DNA from 2 places in the Mycobacterium bourgelatii genome. Region 2 is predicted to be linked to the other one. Evidence: riboswitches for the same ligand, from Rfam matches in the RefSeq annotation. Region 2 holds a riboswitch; the other holds the start of a gene.
What was found. A riboswitch is a leader RNA that binds a small molecule or an ion and turns the genes downstream of it on or off. The one in region 2 is predicted to bind S-adenosylmethionine.

Region 1 (4,208 bases), 2.9 Mb from region 2:
GCGATCTGCGTCGACTGGGTGCCGATCTGGTCGCCGGTGGCGCGCGCGCCCACCGCCAGCAGCAACCCGGCCCGCACCCGGTCCGGGTGGCCGACCATCCATTCCAACGCTCGGGCGCCGCCCATGGACCCGCCAACAACGGCGGCCACCTCGGTTATTCCCAACGCTTCCAGCGCGGCGATGTCCGCCTCGACCTGGTCGCGTACGGATATCAGCGGAAACCTTGAGCCATAAGGCTTTCCGTCGCGGGCGAGCGAACTGGGCCCGGTGGACCCGCGGCACCCGCCCAGCACGTTGGTGGCCAGGGCGCACCAGCGGTTGGTGTCGATCGGTGCGCCGGGGCCGGCGATGCCGTCCCACCACCCGGGCGTGGGATGACCCGGCCCGGCCGGTCCGGTGATGTGCGAGTCGCCGGTGAGGGCGTGCAGGACAACCACGACGTTGTCGCGGGTGGGCGACAGCTCACCCCAGCGCTGCACCGCGATGCTGACGTTGTCGAGAACGGCGCCGCTTTCCAGGCGCAGTGAGCCGATGTCGACGACGCCGATCTCGCCTTCGGCGGGCAGCGCTTGGGTGGGCACGTCGGAGATTGTCACGTCAGTTCCTCAGAAGGCCGCCACGGACTGCGCGTCGCCGCTGACTTTGCTCGCCTTTGCGGCGGCGGCGAAGCCCAACTCCAGGTCGGCCAGGATGTCGTCGATCCCTTCCAGGCCGACGGCCAGCCGCACCAAGCCCGGGCTGACGCCGGTGGCCAGCTGCTCGGCCGGGCTCAGCTGGGCGTGGGTGGTCGACGCCGGGTGGATGACCAGCGAGCGCACATCGCCGATGTTGGCGACGTGACTGTGCAGCTGCAGCGCGTCCACGAAGGCCTTGCCGGCCTCGACGCCGCCGGCCAGTTCGAACGCCAGCACGGCGCCGGTTCCCTTGGGCGCCAGCTTCTTTCCGAGTTCGTACCACGGCGAGCTGGGCAGGCCGGCGTAGTTGACCGACACCACGTCGTCGTGGCCCTCCAAGTACTCGGCGACGCGAAGAGCGTTGGCGACGTGGCGTTCAACCCGCAGGCTCAACGTCTCCAGACCCTGTGCCACCAGGAACGCGTTGAACGGCGATGCCGCCGAGCCGAGGTCGCGCAGCAGCTGCACGCGGGCCTTGAGGGCGAACGCGGGCGGTCCCAGCTCGGCGAACACCACGCCGTGGTAGCTGGGGTCCGGGGTGGTGAAGCCGGGGAACTTACCGTTCGTCCAGTCGAAGGTGCCGCCGTCGACAACGACACCGGCGATTGCCGAGCCGTGCCCGCCCAGGTACTTGGTGGCCGAGTGCACCACGATGTCGGCGCCTTGCGCCAACGGCTGGATCAGATACGGCGTGGCGATGGTGTTGTCGACGATCAGCGGCACCCCGTTGCTGTGCGCGACTTCAGAGACGGCCGGCGTGTTCAGCACGTCGATCTTGGGGTTGGAGATGGTCTCGCCGAAGAACGCCTTGGTGTTCGGGCGTACCGCCGCTTGCCACGAGTCCAGGTCGTCGGGGTCCTCGACGAAGCTGACTTCGATGCCGAGCTTGGGCAGCGAGTAGTGGAACAGGTTGTACGTCCCGCCGTAGAGCCGCGGGCTGGACACGATGTGGTCGCCCGCGGCGGCCAGGTTCAAGATGGCGAACGTCTCGGCGGCCTGCCCGGAGGACAGGAACAACGCGGCCACCCCGCCCTCGAGCGCGGCGATGCGCTGCTCGACGACATCCGTGGTCGGGTTGCCGATCCGGGTGTAGATGTTGCCCGGCTCCGCCAGCCCGAACAGCGCGGCGGCGTGCGCGACGTTGTCGAAGGTGTACGACGTGGTCTGGTAGATGGGCAGGGCCCGCGCATTGGTGGTCGGATCCGGTCGTTGACCTGCGTGGATCTGCTTGGTTTCGAACGACCAATGCGCGGTCGGATCGGTGTCGGGGTTATTGCTCTCACTGCTCATGAAAAGGCACTTTCTACGCGAAGGAACCGATGGTGGGCAGGACCGCACGAGGTGCGGGAGGGGGAGAAAGTGTGCACATCACGCCGCCCTGTTCTAAGTCAGGGGCCCGTCATGGCGGACCCGCGCTTGCCGTGTAGCCCTTGGGTGTGGCTACTCAACCTGGTCATCACCCGGGGCACCCCACCGCGGTTGGAGGGTTGCCGGCCAGCAAGCCGGGGCTTAACGCTGGCGCTCATGACCGATCTGAAGCCTATCGCATGGCGGCTGGTCGGTGCCAATTCGAGGGCCGAGCGGCCCGGTAAGCGCTAGTACGCTGGCCTTACGAGCAAATCTCAAGCAGGGGAGGGACTGGAGGCTGCGACCAAGATGTCCAAAAAGATGTCCAAGATGTCCAACCCAGCCAAGATCAAAGTCAAGGGCACGGTTGTCGAGCTCGACGGCGACGAGATGACGCGAGTCATCTGGAAGCTGATCAAGGACATGCTGATCCTGCCCCATCTGGACATCAACCTCGACTACTACGACCTGGGCATCGAGTTCCGTGACCGCGCCGACGACCAGGTGACCATCGACGCGGCGTACGCGATCAAGAAGCACGGCGTCGGCGTCAAGTGCGCGACCATCACCCCCGACGAAGCCCGGGTCCAGGAATTCAACCTGAAGAAAATGTGGTTGTCGCCCAACGGGACGATCCGAAACATCCTGGGCGGGACCATTTTCCGCGAGCCGATCGTAATTTCCAATGTGCCGCGGCTGGTCCCGGGATGGACCAAGCCAATCGTGATCGGCCGTCACGCATTCGGCGACCAGTACCGGGCGACGAACTTCAAGGTGGACAAACCCGGCACTGTCACACTGACTTTCACGCCGGCGGACGGCAGCGAGCCGATCGTGCACGAGGTGGTGTCCATTCCCGAGGACGGCGGGGTGGTCATGGGGATGTACAACTTCAAGCGGTCGATCCAGGACTTCGCGCGGGCGACGTTCTCCTACGGGCTGAACGCGAAATGGCCGGTGTACCTGTCGACGAAGAACACCATCCTCAAGTCCTACGACGGCATGTTCAAAGACGAGTTCCAACGCATCTACGACGAGGAGTTCAAGGAGCGGTTCGAGGAGGCCGGGCTGACCTACGAGCACCGCCTCATCGACGACATGGTCGCCGCGTGCCTGAAGTGGGAGGGCGGGTACGTCTGGGCCTGCAAGAACTACGACGGCGACGTCCAGTCGGACACCGTCGCACAGGGTTACGGCTCATTGGGGTTGATGACTTCGGTGTTGATGACGGCCGACGGCCGGACGGTAGAGGCCGAAGCCGCCCACGGCACCGTGACCCGCCATTACCGCCAGTACCAGGCCGGCCAGCCCACCTCCACCAACCCGATCGCCTCGATCTTCGCCTGGACGCGGGGGCTGGCGCACCGCGGCAAGCTGGACGACACCCCCGAGGTCGTCGAGTTCGCTCAGACCCTGGAACAGGTGGTCATCGGCACGGTGGAGAGCGGCAAGATGACCAAGGACCTCGCGATTCTGATCGGCCCGGACCAGGACTGGCTGCACACCGAAGAATTCATGCAAGCCATCTCGGACAATCTGGAAAAGGCGCTGGCTAACCGAACGTAGGCGCGGCGCGGCCGTCAGCTAGCTGGCGGGCGGTTCGATGGCTTCGGCGCCGTGCTCTACCAAGTCGTCGAGGAAGTCGAGGATCACCTCGGTGACGCGGCCGGGTGCCTCGTACATCGGCACGTGCCCGACGTTGTCGAGTTCGACGACGCGGTGGTCGTCGGGCAGGTGGTTGGTGAAGTGGCGGCTGAACCTCGGCGCGGGAATGACCCGATCCTTCTCGCAAATGACCAATTGCGCCGGGACGGCGTTCTCGGCCAGCTCCTGCAGGCCGGGTGCCATCAGCGCCTTGACCAGCAGCTGGAAGTACGCCGGGCAGTGGGCGACGTCATCGATGATGCCGCGCAGTTCACGTTCGCCGACCCCGTCGGGCGACGCGCTGATCGCGTAGGTGGCCAGCGGGCGGCTGAACGGCAGGCTCAGCACGCGTGCCCCCAACAACCAGGCCAGGATCATCAGCGGGATGCCCAGGACAAACTTGGCGATCACCTCGAACTTGGCCGGAGTCCAGCGGTGCCAACCCCCTGCCGGCGCGATGCCGATGACGCTGCGCGCCCGGCCGCGCCGCTCGAGTTCGAACGCGACCCAGCCGCCCAAGGAGTTGCCGACGATGTGGGCCGT
Region 2 (4,208 bases):
GCATGACGCGCGAGCGCGACACGGGCCTGTATCGGGGCCATCCCTCGCGCGTGAAGTTCAGCGTTGCGCTCGATGAAAGACGGTGAGCACTGCGACAGTCCCCACGCGATGCCCATCAGTGCGTCGCGATGCTCGGCCAGGCCCTGACGTGAAATGCGGCCACGCCGGTTCAGCGTGGCCGATTGGTAGAGTGCTGGCGTTAAACCTGTTGCCGAGTAGAGATGTTCAGCATCAGGGAAGCGTTGGATGGGAAGGCTGTGCGCGGCGAAGGCTGCCGCACGAACGGAGGCGACGCCGGGCAGAGTGGTCAGGATCTGGCCGTCGGTCTCGGCCAATAAGGCCACGACTTCGACGTCGAGGGCATCGATGTCTGTCCGGAGCCGGCGGTACCCGGCCAGATCACGCCCCAGTCGGTGCGCACGTTGATCAGCATCGGCCGGCGGAGGCAGACATCCGCGCCACCGCTGCAGCCAGTACTGGGCGGTGCTGGTCGTCAATCGGCCCGGAGCCCGGCGCATCAGCGACCGCAGTTGCGGTGGTCGTCCTGCAAACACGGCAGCACACGCCAGCACCGCCAGACCCGTCGGAGTCTCCAACGCCAAAGATCGCCCGTGACCCGCCGGCGCCGACAATCCAGGGCACAACGCATTGAGCTGGTCGTGCAGTCGCTGCTGGCGACCTTGCGGTCGGCTACCAATCCGCGACGATGTCGCACCGCGGCACGTAACGCTTCGACCGGCGATTCCTGGCCGTAGCGGCGACCGCCGCCCTGGCGGGCCATGTACGTCAACGCTGCGCAGTCGCGATCATCGGTCTTGAACCTGCCCGAACCCAGCTGTGTGCGAGCAGATTTCGTCTCCGACGGCGCGAACAGCCGCACGCAACCAGGATGGCGCCGTTCCAGTTCGGCGACCCACGGCCGGTGCAGACTGCCGGTCGCCTCGATCGCGATCACGGGCGCATCTCGGCCATGTTTGTTCAGCGCCAGCTCAAGCTGTGCGATGCCTTCTCGCGAGACCGATAACGACATCGGACCAGCGAGCAGACCGGACCCGTCACTGATCCACACCCGATTGAACGCCTTGCCAGGATCCACGGCAACGATCACCGTGGACGGATCAAGCGCAACCTCCAACACCGACATGAGCAGCCTCCTCCGAAACGGACCTCCTACGAGAATCCGCCCAGTGCCTACTCACGGCCTATCAGCTACAGCCGGACCCGCCCCGCGGGTGCCTGTTCGTTCGCCTTATGCCCTTCGACACCGAAGTAATTATCAACGGCCACAATGCTTCTCGAATCAGGTGAGGGCCCAATCGATCGGGTGCACTAACGTGGCGGGCGCTTGACTGACACCTTCACACGTCCGCTTCCCACCGCCACGAACCATGGGTCTCCCTGTCATGTGCTGATGCCAGCAATGACCAGCGTGAGCCCGCCCAAGAAAAGATCGCGACCTGACCGAATCGCCGTCCCAGGCTTCGCGCCTCGTCATCGTCGAGCCCGAACACCGCACGGCTCTCCTCGCTATGCGTTCCGTCAAAGCTGGTCCCTACTGCGCGAATTGAAACTCGTCCACTGACCCTGAGCTCGTATTCCAGCACCTCTATCCTCGCGAGATTGTCGTCGCTATCGGGATTGGGCTTAGGCTGGACCGCAGTCACCACGTGCAGCGGGCCAAGTGGTGGATCGTCCTCGCCGTGTGAATCGACGGGCCAGACAATTCCGCCGAGCTTCGGTATGTAGAAGTTCACCTTCGTGGCGAGATACAAGTTCCACAGGATGTCGTCCATCGCCATCGTCTTTAACTCGCCGGGCTCGACCCAGTCGAAGTCGTCGTAAGTGTGCATGAGTCAGTCGGTGAATGATGAAGCGGGCGCAGTCATGATCCACTGATTCAACGCGATGCCGAGCGGAAAGTTCAACCGGCGAGCGCCATTTTCTGCCCAGCACCTAGCAGCGGGAATGCTCGTGTCGGTAGCTGGGGCGGGCAAGCGTCAATACATCCTGCCGTCGCAGCGTGCCGGAACAAGACGTCGGACTCGCGCGCCCGATGCAGGCGGGCCCGCCAACCAAAGTTCATGAGGGCGCAAAACGCCACAGACGAATAATTCGCATTGCACCGCGGCCAGTTACACCTCCCGCGCGACGCTTCCGCTTCAGTCGTGCGATCGCCAGAAATTCCGCCATACATGGCTCGCACTCAGTGAGGTGACATGCTAGCCGTAGCGACACCGTAGGTGAAAACTCTTCGTCCAGAAGTACCCACAAATCCGCTAGCACTCTCTCGCACATCAATATTCGCCTTCCTGGCGACGCCACCCTTTGGCGTCCACCGCTTGCATGCTTCGCATGCCAGCTCTTTCCCTGGGGCACCGTGCGGTGGAAGCGCGGTTGCCGGGACGGCGGGCCAGGTACCCAGATTGCCGTCACACTCGTGAGCCAATCAGTTTAACGAAGAAGGTCGGCAAAATATTCCCGTCTAGGCTCAACTTCTCAATTTGGTGACACTCGCGCGACGAAACATAGCTCGCCCAAGGCAATTGCCTTCGAATGGCCGCAAGGCCAGACGAGTCGTCCGTGTGTCACCGACACCCGGCGGTGCGCACCATCGCAAAATTCTTTGTCCGCAGTTATTGCGGACCCCGCACTTTTTGCGGTATTCTTGGTTGTGTCCAACCCCTACGACCAGATCCGTACACACCTCGCCAAGGCCGAGGCGGCCGACAGTGCGGCCCAAGTGCTGCAGCACCTTCGGTCTGTACTGACCGAGGTGGGTCAGCTTCTCGACGAGCAGCTCGCCCGTGCCGTCGTCGACGACGAACTGTCGCTCGCGGCGGCCGGGAAATACGCCGGTCTCACCGAAAACGCGGTGGGGCCACGGTTGGCCAACACGGCCAGGCTAGCCCCGTATGCCACTACGGGAGGACGCGTCACCGCCGAAGACGTCAAACGCGCCCGCCGACACAAGTACGCCCAAACCCCGCTGCCGCCGGCGGCCCCTCCTGAGCCGATGCGGTTCAAACCCCGCCGAAAGACCAAGCCCTCCTAGCGGTTTCGAAAGGACCACCCATGTCAAACCCGAATCTCACCCAGCTCGTGTTCCTTCTCGACCGCTCCGGCTCGATGCAATCGATCAAATCCGATGTCATCGGCGGATTTGAGGCATTCTTGGAAGAGCAGCGCGCTGGCGAGGGGCAGTGCCGCGTCACGTTGGCGCAGTTCGACAACGAGTACGAGGTCGTGTACCACAACGTCGACCTCACGCAGGTACCTCCGCTGGCGCTGTCGCCGCGCGGTCGCACGGCGCTATTGGATTCAATGGGCAAGCTCATCACAGACACAGCGGCGGAGATCAACGCGCTGGCCGAGGCAGATAGACCCGGCACGGTCATCGTGGCGATCATGACTGACGGCTTGGAAAACGCAAGCCGCGAATGGCGACGCCCCGATATCAAAGCCCTCGTGGAGCAACAGACCAATGACGGGTGGGAGTTTCTCTATATGGGCGCTGATCAGGATGCCGTTGAGGTAGGCAAAGGCCTGGGTGTCAAAGACGGACAGGCCGTCACCTACGCCAAGGGCAAGTCCCGGGAGGCGATGATGGCAGCGTCGCACAACGTCCGGAATTACCGCAGTGTGAAACTTCGCGACCCCGACGCGGCGATGCCCGAATTCACCGCCGACCAACGAGCGCAGCTGGCCGACGAGTGAGTCGCCTCTGCGATCGCTCGAATGACTTGGACGTGCAATCGGTTAACGTTGGCGAGCGCCGACGGCGAACAAGGAACAGTGATGGGTGTGCGCGAATTCTCTGACGATGACGCGGGCTATCTGACGTGGCTCGACACAAATCCTGACAGATACGTGATGAACATCGCGCGCAGTCACAGAGCAGCCGACGCACGTGTGCACCTCGCTGGTTGCTGGACAATCAGCGGTCGACGGGGCGGCCGGTGGACCGGACCATATGTCAAAATCTGCGCGGACCAAGTCACTGAAATCGATGAATGGGCGAGCGACCGGCTGGGTATGTCAATCCCTCGCTGCAAGATCTGCAGCCCGGCCCTGCACACTACACACGCCATTTTCACTAAACGGACCAAACGACCGGTCAGAGGCGTGCTACCCGAGGGCCGTTGCACGGTCTACGGACCGGACGAGCATGAGAGCGGCACGCTCATAGAGGCCTGGGCCGATGACTACAT

Region 1: another riboswitch for S-adenosylmethionine. It lies ahead of G6N68_RS04270 (bifunctional o-acetylhomoserine/o-acetylserine sulfhydrylase); the one in region 2 lies ahead of G6N68_RS16835 (DUF3293 domain-containing protein).

What each region holds. Positions count from the first base shown of each region.
Region 1 covers NZ_BLKZ01000001.1:946,012-950,219, forward strand. Annotated here, with positions in the region: gene metX (homoserine O-acetyltransferase MetX) at 1-596, opposite strand, end outside; gene G6N68_RS04270 (bifunctional o-acetylhomoserine/o-acetylserine sulfhydrylase) at 606-1,964, opposite strand; SAM riboswitch class IV at 2,082-2,204, opposite strand; gene G6N68_RS04275 (NADP-dependent isocitrate dehydrogenase) at 2,352-3,587, shown strand; gene ephH (epoxide hydrolase EphH) at 3,606-4,208, opposite strand, start outside.
Region 2 covers NZ_BLKZ01000001.1:3,876,976-3,881,183, forward strand. Annotated here, with positions in the region: gene G6N68_RS16825 (transposase) at 1-497, opposite strand, end outside; gene G6N68_RS16830 (IS110 family transposase) at 518-1,144, opposite strand; gene G6N68_RS16835 (DUF3293 domain-containing protein) at 1,359-1,850, opposite strand; SAM riboswitch class IV at 2,331-2,443, opposite strand; gene G6N68_RS16840 (hypothetical protein) at 2,672-3,052, shown strand; gene G6N68_RS16845 (vWA domain-containing protein) at 3,073-3,714, shown strand; gene G6N68_RS16850 (hypothetical protein) at 3,796-4,208, shown strand, end outside.